DNA from 2 places in the Nocardioides plantarum genome. Region 1 is predicted to be linked to the other one. Evidence: predicted binding sites of a transcription regulator. Region 1 holds the regulator's gene; the other holds the start of a gene.
The links. The regulator LexA, encoded in region 1, represses DNA repair genes until DNA is damaged. The targets are predictions, from matches to a motif close to TCGAACANNTGTTCGA.
Positions count from the first base shown of each region.

Region 1 (5,064 bases):
CGGCGCCGACCAGGGCCTCACGAGAGGTCGCGACGTCGCGCAGGGCCATCGTCAGGTCGCCGCGCACCCGCCCGTCGACGACCGCACGGGCCCGGTCGAGGGCCGCGGTCGCATCCCGCTCGGACCGGCTGGCCGTGCGCGCCGCCGCGTCGGAGCCCTGCGGTCCGGACGGGTCGGCGAAGGCCTGCGGGGCGGCGTACGGCGAGAGGAGGGTGGCGGTGAGCGCCGCCGCGACGGTGAGGGCGAGCCCGGCCCGGAGGCGTGGAGGTGAGAGCAGCACGCCGGTCACCGTAGTCGCCACCACGGACAGCACCGCTATATCCGCGAGGTGCCGTCGTACCCGGCCTTCGGTCGGGTGGCGCACCCGAAGAACCGCGCCACCGTCGGGGCGACGTCGACGGTCGAGGCGACCAGCGCGGAGGCGGACCGCTTCACCACGGCCGGGTGCCCGCCGCTGAGGAAGAACGGGATCGGCCGGGTGGCCGGGTGGCCGTGGTTGCCGGGGATGGGGTTGCTGGTCACCGGGTCGGGGTCGCTGAACCGCCAGCCGGCCCGGCAGAAGACGACGACGTCACCGGCGTTGGTGCCCAGGCGCAACCCCTTGCGCCGGTCGTGGGCGGACAGCACGCCGTTCTGGGCCTGCGCGATCCGCAGCATCCGCTCGACCGCGTCCTCCTTGCCCGCGGCGGGGCCGGTCCAGTAGAGGAGGTCGGCCCCGCCGTTGTCGGCGATCTGGACCCGCCCCCGCAGCACCGGGTCCTCGTCGAGCGGCCCGCTCAGGCTGATGACGCGGTCGGGCGTCGACCAGTCCATCGAGTGGTCGGCGAGCACGATCAGCATCGAGTTCTTCCAGGCGCCGCTCGCCTTGAGCCGGTCGACGAACTGCTGGACGTAGCCGTCGGTCTTGACCAGGGCCAGGCGGCGGGCCACCTTGGCACCCACCGATCCGGTGACGTCGGCGTGGCCGTAGCGGTCGATGTCGCCCAGGTTGACGAACATCAGGTGCGGGTCGACGTCCTCGACCATCGCCATCGCCGCCTGGATGGTGAACTCGTCGGGCGCGTGTCCGGTGATCGGCAGCACCGGGAACGGCTCCCAGCGCGCGGTCGCCCGGGTGCCGAAGACGCCGTAGAGGTACTCCTTGCTGAGGACCGTGCCGGTGCGCAGGCCCTGCCGGTTGAGCCGCTCGATGATGGTGAACGCCTTGAGGTCGGTGGCCCGGTCGAGGTCGCGCACGACCTTGGCCGCGCGGTCGTAGACCGCGTTGGCCGGTACCCCCGACCGGTCCGGACGCACGCCCGTCATCATCATCACGTGGTTGGGGATGGTCTCCATGATCGGCTGGGACCGCGCCTGCGCGAACTGCCGGCCGCCCTCACGCAGCGCGTAGAGGTGGGGCGTCAGCTCCTCGCTGATCTCCTCGGGCAGGCACCCGTCGACCACCAGCACGTAGACCCGCTTGCGGGTGCGCGCCGGGGTGGGGGCCGCGGTCGCGGCGGAGGAGGCGGCCGCGACCGCCGCGGTCGAGATCGCGACCCCGCCGCCCGCCTTCAGCAGCGTGCGACGCCCCGTGACCAGCGCGTCGCGCCCGACGTCGTACGGCGTGGGCTCGCCGGGCGCGTGCCGGTCACCGCAGCCACACATCAGGCACCGTCCTGCTGGCTGCCCTGGCTGCCCTGGCGGTGCAGCGGCACGTCGGTCTCCTCGACGCGGTTGGTCGAGGCGCGGGTGAGGAACGAGCGGCTGTAGGTGATGGGCGTGTCCTTGTCGGCGCGGTCGCCGATGACGAACCAGTCCATCTGGGCCCGCTTGGCGTCCAGGTCGAGCACGGAGAACCCGTGGTCGTCGAAGTTGAGGTACTTGATGTGCGGGTTGGCGGCCAGGATTGCCGCCTCGACGACCGTGCTCGTGGTGTGGGCGGGGGTGCCGGTGATGTCCTTGAGGTTGTTGGAGGTCACCGAGGTGCACACGAACTCGACGGCACCGGTGCCGCCGAGCGGGTAGCTGCCGGTGTCGTAGGGCACCTCGGCCGCCCAGCCCGAGTGGATGTCGCCGGTGACGAAGAGGGCGTTCTGGATGTGGTGGTCCTCGATGTGCTCCAGCACCCGGCGGCGGTCGGCCGTGTAGCCGTCCCACTGGTCGACGTTGTAGGGCAGGCCGTCGTCGGGCAGCAGCCCGGTGACCTCGTTGACCTGCGCGCGCCGTGCACCGGGGAGCGCTGCGAAGGTGACCGGCGTGATCATCACCGGGTTGCCGATGACCTTCCACAGTGCCGTGGGGTTGGACAGCGAGCGCTCGAGGAAGCCCAGCTGCTGGGTGCCGGTGATGGTGCGGTCGGGGTCGTCGATCCCGCCCTCGGACGACGTCGAGAGCGCGGACGACACCTGCTTCGAACGGTAGGTCCGCAGGTCGAGCATGCTGATCTCGGCCAGCTTCCCGAAGGTGAGGCGCCGGTACAGCCGATCGCCGTCGGCGAGCTTGGTGGTGCTGTTCATCCGCACCGGCATCCACTCGTCGTAGGCGCGGTGGGCGCGGGCCCGCCGCCGCAGGTAGTCGCCCTCGGTGGCCTGGTGGTTCTCGGCCCCCGTGGCGTACTGGTCGTTGGCGACCTCGTGGTCGTCCCAGGTGATGATCCAGGGGAACTTGGCGTGCGCGTCCTGCAGGTCGGTGTCGGTCTTGTACTGCGCGTGGCGGCGCCGGTAGTCCTCGAGCGAGACCATCTCGTGCTTCGGGTCGTGGGTGCGGATGTCGACGTCGTCCCGGCCGTAGCCGTAGCCGCCCGCGCCGTACTCGTAGACGTAGTCGCCGAGGTGGACCACGGCGTGCAGGTCGTTGCGCGCCGCGAGGCCGCGGTAGGCCGCGAACCACCCGGCCTGCCAGTTGGCGCAGGAGACGATGCCCAGGCGCAGGTGGCTCGGGGTCGACCCGGGTGCCGGGGCGGTGCGGGTGCGCCCGACGCGGCTGTGGGTGCCCTTGAATCCGAAGCGGTAGTAGTACCAGGTGGCCGGGGTGAGCCCGGCGACGTCGAGCTTGACGGTGTGGTCACGGCTGGGACCGGTCACGAAGGTGCCGCGCTTGACGATGCGGCGGAAGTCCTTGCGGGTCGAGACCTCCCAGGTCACCGTGACCTGCGGGCCCTTGCCGGAGCCCGGCTTGCTGACGGCGTCGGGGGTCACCCGGGTCCAGAGCAGCACCTTGGTGGGGAGCGGGTCACCCGAGGCGACGCCGTGGCGGAAGTGGTGGAGCGCGGCGCGAGCGGCCGGTGACCGGGGCGCTGTCGCGGCGGTCGCCGAGCCGGGGCCGGCGAGCGTGGTCAGGGCGGCGCCGGTCGAGCCGGTCGCGAGCACGGTACGTCGCCGTACGCCGGTGGGTGTCGTCACGGAAACAGTCAACGACCCCCGGCACGTGGAGTGACGGGGGTCGTGACAACGGTCGTCGAGCGTTCACCCGGCGTATGCCGGGCCCGATCGTGGGTCAGAGCTTGCGCAGCACGGCCGTGACGACGCCGAGGATCGTGGCGTCGGTGCCGTCGATCGGGTCGAACGCCTCGTTGTGGGGGAGCAGCCAGACCTTGCCGTCCTTGCGCTGCAGGGTCTTGACGGTGGCCTCGCCGTCGATCATCGCCGCGACGATCTCACCGTTGCTGGCGGTCTGCTCCTGGCGGATGACGACGTAGTCGCCGTCGCAGATCGCGGCGTCGACCATCGACTCGCCCGACACCTCGAGCATGAAGAGCTGGCCGTCGCCGACCAGCTGCTGCGGCAGCGGGAAGACGTCGTCGTAGGTCTGCTCGGCCAGGATCGGGCCGCCGGCCGCGATCCGGCCGAGCAGCGGGACCTGGATCGCCGCGACGGCGACATCGCCGATGCCGGTCTCGTCGTACGACGTCTCCTCGGCCTGGCCGAGCGAGCGGCGGGCCGCCATGACGTCGGGGAGGAACACCTCGAGGGCCCGCGGTCGGTTGGGATCGCGCTTGAGGTAGCCCTTCTGCTCGAGCACCCGCAGCTGGTGGGCGACGCTCGAGGTGCTGGTCAGGCCCACCGCCTCGCCGATCTCGCGCATGCTCGGCGGGTAGCCGCGCAGCTCGAGGCTGTCCTTGATGTGGGCCAGCACGCGCTGCTGGCGCGGGGTCAGGCCGGTGGCGTCGGCCGGGCCGTCGGGGAGCTCGGAGACCTTGCTGGTCTTGGACGACTGCTTGGTGGACTGTTTCGTGGACCGCTTGTCGGGCTGCTTGTCGGGCATGGCTCAGGGTCCCACCGGGCGCCGACGATTTCAAACAGGTGTTCGAACGGCGTGTCGCGCGCACGGCTGCGACCATGGGTCATGGCCTCCGCCCCCTCACCGACGTCCTCGCCCCCGCCTGGGTCCGCTCCCACGTCCGCTCCCACGTCCGCCGTCGTCACCGGCGCGGCCCGCGGCATCGGCCGCGCGATCGCCGTGCGCCTGGTCGCCGCCGGGCACCGGGTCGTGATCACCGACGTCGATGCCGAGGCGGTCGCCGCGACGGCCACCCGGATCGGCGCGACCGGGGTGGCCCAGGACGTGCGCGACCCGGCCTCGCACCGGGCGGTCGCCTCGGTCGCGACGGGGTTGGCGCCCCTGGGCGTGTGGGTGAACAACGCCGGCGTCGGCTTCGACGGCGACCTGGCGGCGCTGAGCGACGAGCAGGTGCGCGGGCTGGTCGACGTCAACCTGCTCGGGACGCTGTGGGGGATGCGCGCCGCCCTGGACGCGTTCGGTCCGGTCGGGGCGCCCTCGGGTGCGCTGGTCAACGTGGCCTCGTTGTCGGGGCTCGGCCCGGTGCCCGGGCTGTCGGTGTACGCCGCCACGAAGGCCGCCGTCGTGTCCATCACGACCTCCGTCGCCCTCGAGGCGCCGGCCGGGCTGGGCGTGCATGCGGTGCTGCCCGACGGGGTCGCGACGCAGATGGTCGAGGACATGTCCGACGGCACCGGCAAGCGCCTGGTCAGCTCCGGCGGCCGTCTGCTGACGGTCGAGGAGATCGCCGAGGTGGTGCTCGGCCTGATCGGGTCGCGGCGGGTGCTGCGCACGGTGCCCGCCTGG
Region 1 covers NZ_VDMS01000001.1:1,027,695-1,032,758, reverse strand. The annotation lists gene FJQ56_RS04805 (MXAN_6640 family putative metalloprotease) at 1-280, opposite strand, end outside; gene FJQ56_RS04800 (alkaline phosphatase family protein) at 316-1,644, opposite strand; gene FJQ56_RS04795 (alkaline phosphatase D family protein) at 1,644-3,380, opposite strand; gene lexA (transcriptional repressor LexA) at 3,475-4,242, opposite strand; gene FJQ56_RS04785 (SDR family oxidoreductase) at 4,324-5,064, shown strand, end outside.

Region 2 (5,064 bases), on a different contig from region 1:
AGGGCGGTGAAGCCGGCCAGGATGCCGGGCCCGAGGATCACCGGACGCCCGGCGTACAGCTCGCCGAGGCGGGCGGTGACGGCACCCCGGGTCGCGTCGTCGCTCAGGTCCACGTCGGTCCGCCGGAGCGCGCGCCCCGACGCTCGCGTCGGGTCCGGAAGCGCCGCCATCCCCGGCGCACGAGCTTGAGCGCGAACCACAGCACCACCAGCCCGACGACCAGGAGCACCGCGGCGATCACCGCGGCCGCGACCGGGTGGGTGATCGCGAAGGCGACCACCCCGAGGACGAGGAGGTCCTCCAGGACGCTGGCGGTGATGTTGGTGACCGGCTCGGGGGAGGAGTTGACGGCCAGGCGCCCGCCGGCCTTGACCAGGTGGGAGGCCAGTGCGGTGGTGCCGCCGACCGAGGCGTTGAGCGCCTGGGTGAGCGAGTCGGCGTCGCCTGAGAGCAGCAGCGCGACGACGGCGCCGGCAGTGGGTCGGATGACCGTCGAGATCGCGTCCCACGTCGAGTCGACGTAGGGGATCTTGTCGGCCACGAACTCGATCGCGTAGAGGAACCCGGCGACCGCGAGGACGTCCCATCGTCCCAGCGCCTGGGGTACGTCGGCCCCGCCGAACCGCTCGCCCAGGCCCAGCACGAGGACCACGAGGTAGGCGTTGACCCCGCTGGCCCAGCCGCTGGAGAACGACAGTGCGAGTGACTCCACGGCGCGCCCTACGCGACGTCGACGACGGTCGCCCCGGTGAGGCGCGCGAGCTCGTCGTACGTCGTGGAGAACACCGCCGCCGGGTGGCCCGCCGCCGCCCACACGACCGGGTGCTGCTCGAGCCACGGGTCGAGGTAGGTCGCCACGGGACGCGGGTGGGCGAGGGGGGAGACGCCGCCGATGACCTGGCCGGTGTGCTCGCGCACGAACTCGGGCGTGGCCCGCGCGAGCCGCTCGACCCCGATGGTCGCGGCGACCTTCGCGGTGTCGACGCGGTGGGCCCCCGAGGTCAGCACCAGGACCGGCGACCCGCCGGCGTCGAAGAGCAGGCTGTTGGCGATCGCGCCGGGCTCGCAGCCCAGGGCCTGGGCGGCGAGCACGGCCGTGTGGACCGAGTCGGGCAGAATGACGATCTCGCCCGTCCCACCGAGTCGGGCGTGCTCGGTCCGGAACCGGGCGATCATCGGGTGCTCACTCGACATGGCCCAGACCCTAGGGCCTGGCGCGGTGCGGCACGATCGAGAGAGGCGGACGCGACGTGACGGAGCCGACGACGCTCACCCGGGCGACGCGTCCGACCCGTCCGGTCGCCCTCACCCGGGTGACCCGCGGGGTCTGGCTGCTGGTGCTGCTCGGGGCCGCCCTCACCGTGCTCGCGGTGCTCCTGGACGACGAGATCATCCGCTCCACGCGCGCGGGCACCGTGTCGGCAGACGACACCCGCGTCCCGCCGTCCTTCACACCGGTCGTGATCGTGCTCGACGTGGTCGTCTCCAGCCTGGTGCTGGTGCTGCTGGCGTTCGTGCGGGGCGCCCACAACTGGGCGCGGCACTGCCTGGCGCTCGCCATGGTCCTGCTCGCCGTGGCCACCGCGGCCGTCCTGCGCACCGCCCCTCCGGTGGCCTTCGTGCCGCCGATCGTGGTCTTCCTGGTGCTGCTCGCCGTGCTGGTCCACCTGCTCTACCGGCCCGCCCTGACGGCGTACGTCACGCCTCGGCTCGAGTAGGGCTCTCCGGTCGGGTCTTCCGGTTGTCGGTGGGGGGAGGTAGCGTTCTCCTTGTTCGAACACGCGTTCGAACTCTCCGGTGGGGTCGACCTCGACCCCCGGCCCCGCCGGATCCCCTCAGCAGGGCCAGGAGGCCGACCATGCGTCACTACGACGATCCCGTGGAGGTCCGGCGCGGCGCGCCGGACGACGAGCGCGGCCCGGAGAGGCTGCCCGGGCCGTCTCCCGAGCAGTTCCTGTGGCGGGGGCGACTGTGGAAGGTGCGGGCCGTGGTGGCCCACTGGGTCGAGACCGGCTCGTGGCGGCAGGGCGACGAGGGTCGCGGTGTGCTCGACGCCGACGGCCCGACGGTCGGCGCCAGGGCCGGCCGCGGCACCGCGGTGGCCGCTGCGCCGGTGGTCGACCTCCTCCCCGAGCGCGAGCTGTGGCGGGTCCAGGCCGGCCGTGGCGGGCTCGAGAGCGACGGCGTCTTCGACCTGTCCTTCGACGGGAGCGACGGCTCGTGGTCGCTCGTGGGCTGTCAGGACTGAGGGCGTGACGATGCTGCTGCTGCCTGCGACCACCCACTCCTACCTCGCCCGGTCGGCCGAGTCCCTGGCCGAGGCGATCTCGGCGACCGAGGTCACGACCCGCTACGCGTGCGCCCACGTCGCAGCCCTGCGGGCTGCCGCCGCGCTGCTCGCCGCCCGGGCCCGACCGGCGCCGGCACGCCGCCGTCCGCAGAAGAACGCCTGGGTCCTGCTGGCCGAGGTCGCGCCCGAGCTGTCCGAGTGGGCCACCTTCTTCGCCGCCGGAGCCGCCAAGCGCGCCGCTGCCGAGGCCGGCTCCACGCGCTCGGTCAGCGAGCGCGAGGCCGACGACCTGGTCCGCGACGCCGACCGGTTCCTCGCCGTCGTCGAGCAGTCGCTCGGCCTGATGCCCCACGAGCCCGTCCGCGAGCACCTCGTCCGCCAGGTGTCCTGAGGCCTCGCCCGTCCTCGGGTCCGATACGAGGGTTTCCTTGGTCGACGGTGGCGGTCGCACCCGCCAGGGTTCAGCCATGACTCTCGGGCTCCGTCGTGGCCATGCGCTGGCCGCCGTCCTCGCTGTCCTCCTCCTCGTCCCGCTGGTCGCGGTCCTGGTGTCCTCGCCGGCCCAGGCCGCGACGGTCTCGGTCGCCTCGGCGCGGGCCACCCAGGACGGCTCGTCGGCCACCGTGCGCGGCTACGTCGTCGGGCAGCCCACCTCCGCCACGACCGTCGTGCGCAGCGGCTACCCCAGCGACTACGCGCTCGCCCTGGCCGACTCCGCCGGCGTCACCGACCCCGCGCAGATGCTCTACGTCCAGGTCCCGTCGGCCTTCCGCTCGGCGTGGGGCCTGAAGACCAATCCCGGCCTGCTCGGCCAGCAGGTCGACGTGACCGGCGCCCTCGCGGCGTACTTCTCCCGTCCGGGCCTGACCGGCGCGACCGCCTTCGCCCGCGCCGGAGCCCCACCGACCACCACGCCCCCCACCACGACCCCGCCGACCACGACGCCGACCACCACGACCCCGCCCGGCGGCACGAGCGGCGGGACGACGCAGTACGACACGACGTACTGGAAGAACGCGATCGGCAAGACCGGACCCGAGCTGGAGTCCTCGCTCCACACCATCATCTCGACCGGCGTCACGCGGGTGTCCTACGACGGTGTCTGGAACGCCCTCAAGGTCACCGACCGTGACCCGGCCGACGCCGACCACGTGATCCTGCTCTACCAGGGCACCTCGGTGCCGGCGTCCGACAACGGCGGGGGTGTCGACCAGTGGAACCGTGAGCACGTCTGGGCCAAGTCCCACGGTGACTTCGGCACCGCCACCGGACCCGGCACCGACCTGCACCACCTGCGCCCGACCGACGTGACGGTCAACTCCGCCCGGGGCAACCTCGACTTCGACAACGGCGGCACCCCCAACGCCGAGGCGCCCGGCAACCGGGCCGACGCCGACTCCTGGGAGCCGCGCGACGCCGACAAGGGCGACGTGGCCCGGATGATCTTCTACATGTCGGTGCGCTACGAGGGGGACGACGGTTTCGCCGACCTCGAGGTCAACGACGCCACCGGCAACGGCACCGCCCCCCACATCGGCAAGCTGTCCGTGCTGCTGCAGTGGAACGCCCAGGACCCGCCCAGCGCCGCCGAGCTGCGCCGCAACGACGTCATCCAGCAGCAGTTCCAGGGCAACCGCAACCCGTTCATCGACCACCCGGAGTGGGCCGACGCCGTGTGGTGAGGACGGCCGGACGACGTCCGAACCCGTCCTCGACGGCGGCCGAGCGTGCGGGGTCGCCGACCGAGGGGCGAGGTCGCGAACCGGCGTCGAGACCCCCCACAGCCGGTCTGCGACCGGCAGCGGCAGGCCGACGGGCGCCCGGCTGGCGCGTCGCGCCGTCGCGACGTAGGCTGCTCGGGATCGAACACACGTTCGATCATGGCGGGTCGAGCCATTGCCGGAGGTGCCGTGCCCGACCCGACCGTCCGCACACCACTAAGGTTTCGAGCATGTCCGCGAGCGAACGTCGAGCCGCCCCCCGGACCGCCGTGGTGTGGGACGTGCTCGACCCGGTCCTCGCCGGCGCGTCGCTCGACGTCGTCGACATCGGCGGCGGCACCGGTGGCTCCGCCGTCCGCATCGCCGGCCTGGGGCACCGCGTCACCGTCGTCGACCCCAGCCCCGACGCCCTCGCGGCCCTGGGCCGCCGCGCGCGCGAGCGCGGCGTCGAGGTGGTCGGCCGCCAGGGCGACCTGTCCGACCTGCCCGCCCTCGTGGGGCCCGACGGCGCCGACGTCGTGCTGTGCCACGGCGTGCTCGAGGTCGTCGACGACGCGGCGGCCGCGCTGGCCTCGATCCGCGAGGTGCTGCGTCCCGGCGGCCACCTCTCCCTGCTCGTCGCCCAGCGCCACGCCGCGGTCGTCGCGCGCGCCATGGCCGGCCACTTCGCCCAGGCCGCCGCACTGCTCGACTCCACCGAGGTCCACGGCCGGACCCGGCGATACACCGCCGCCGAGTCGGCCACGCTGCTCGACAGCGCGGGCTTCCGCGTCGTCGCGACCCACGGCGTGCGCGTGTTCGCCGACCTGGTACCCGGCTCGCTGCTCGACCTCGAGCCCGGCGCGTCCGCCGGCCTCGTCGAGCTCGAGCGCGCCGTCGCCGATCGCCCCGAGTACCTCTCCCTGGCCACCCAGGTGCACCTGCTCGCCACCTGAGCGCCTCCCCGGCGGGGCTCGGGTGACCGCGTGGTGACGGACACCCCGATCCTCCACGTCGACATGGACGCGTTCTACGCCTCGGCCCTGCTCCGCGACCGGCCCGAGCTTCAGGACC
Region 2 covers NZ_VDMS01000002.1:287,346-292,409, reverse strand. The annotation lists gene FJQ56_RS13395 (hypothetical protein) at 1-113, opposite strand, end outside; gene FJQ56_RS13390 (DUF4126 domain-containing protein) at 104-712, opposite strand; gene FJQ56_RS13385 (YbaK/EbsC family protein) at 721-1,194, opposite strand; gene FJQ56_RS13380 (hypothetical protein) at 1,251-1,718, shown strand; gene FJQ56_RS13375 (DUF6504 family protein) at 1,859-2,248, shown strand; gene FJQ56_RS13370 (SAV_6107 family HEPN domain-containing protein) at 2,259-2,681, shown strand; gene FJQ56_RS13365 (endonuclease) at 2,758-3,972, shown strand; gene FJQ56_RS13360 (class I SAM-dependent methyltransferase) at 4,242-4,946, shown strand; gene dinB (DNA polymerase IV) at 4,977-5,064, shown strand, end outside.
Region 2: the regulator LexA is predicted to act here: its motif matches at 1,774-1,789, upstream of FJQ56_RS13375 (DUF6504 family protein).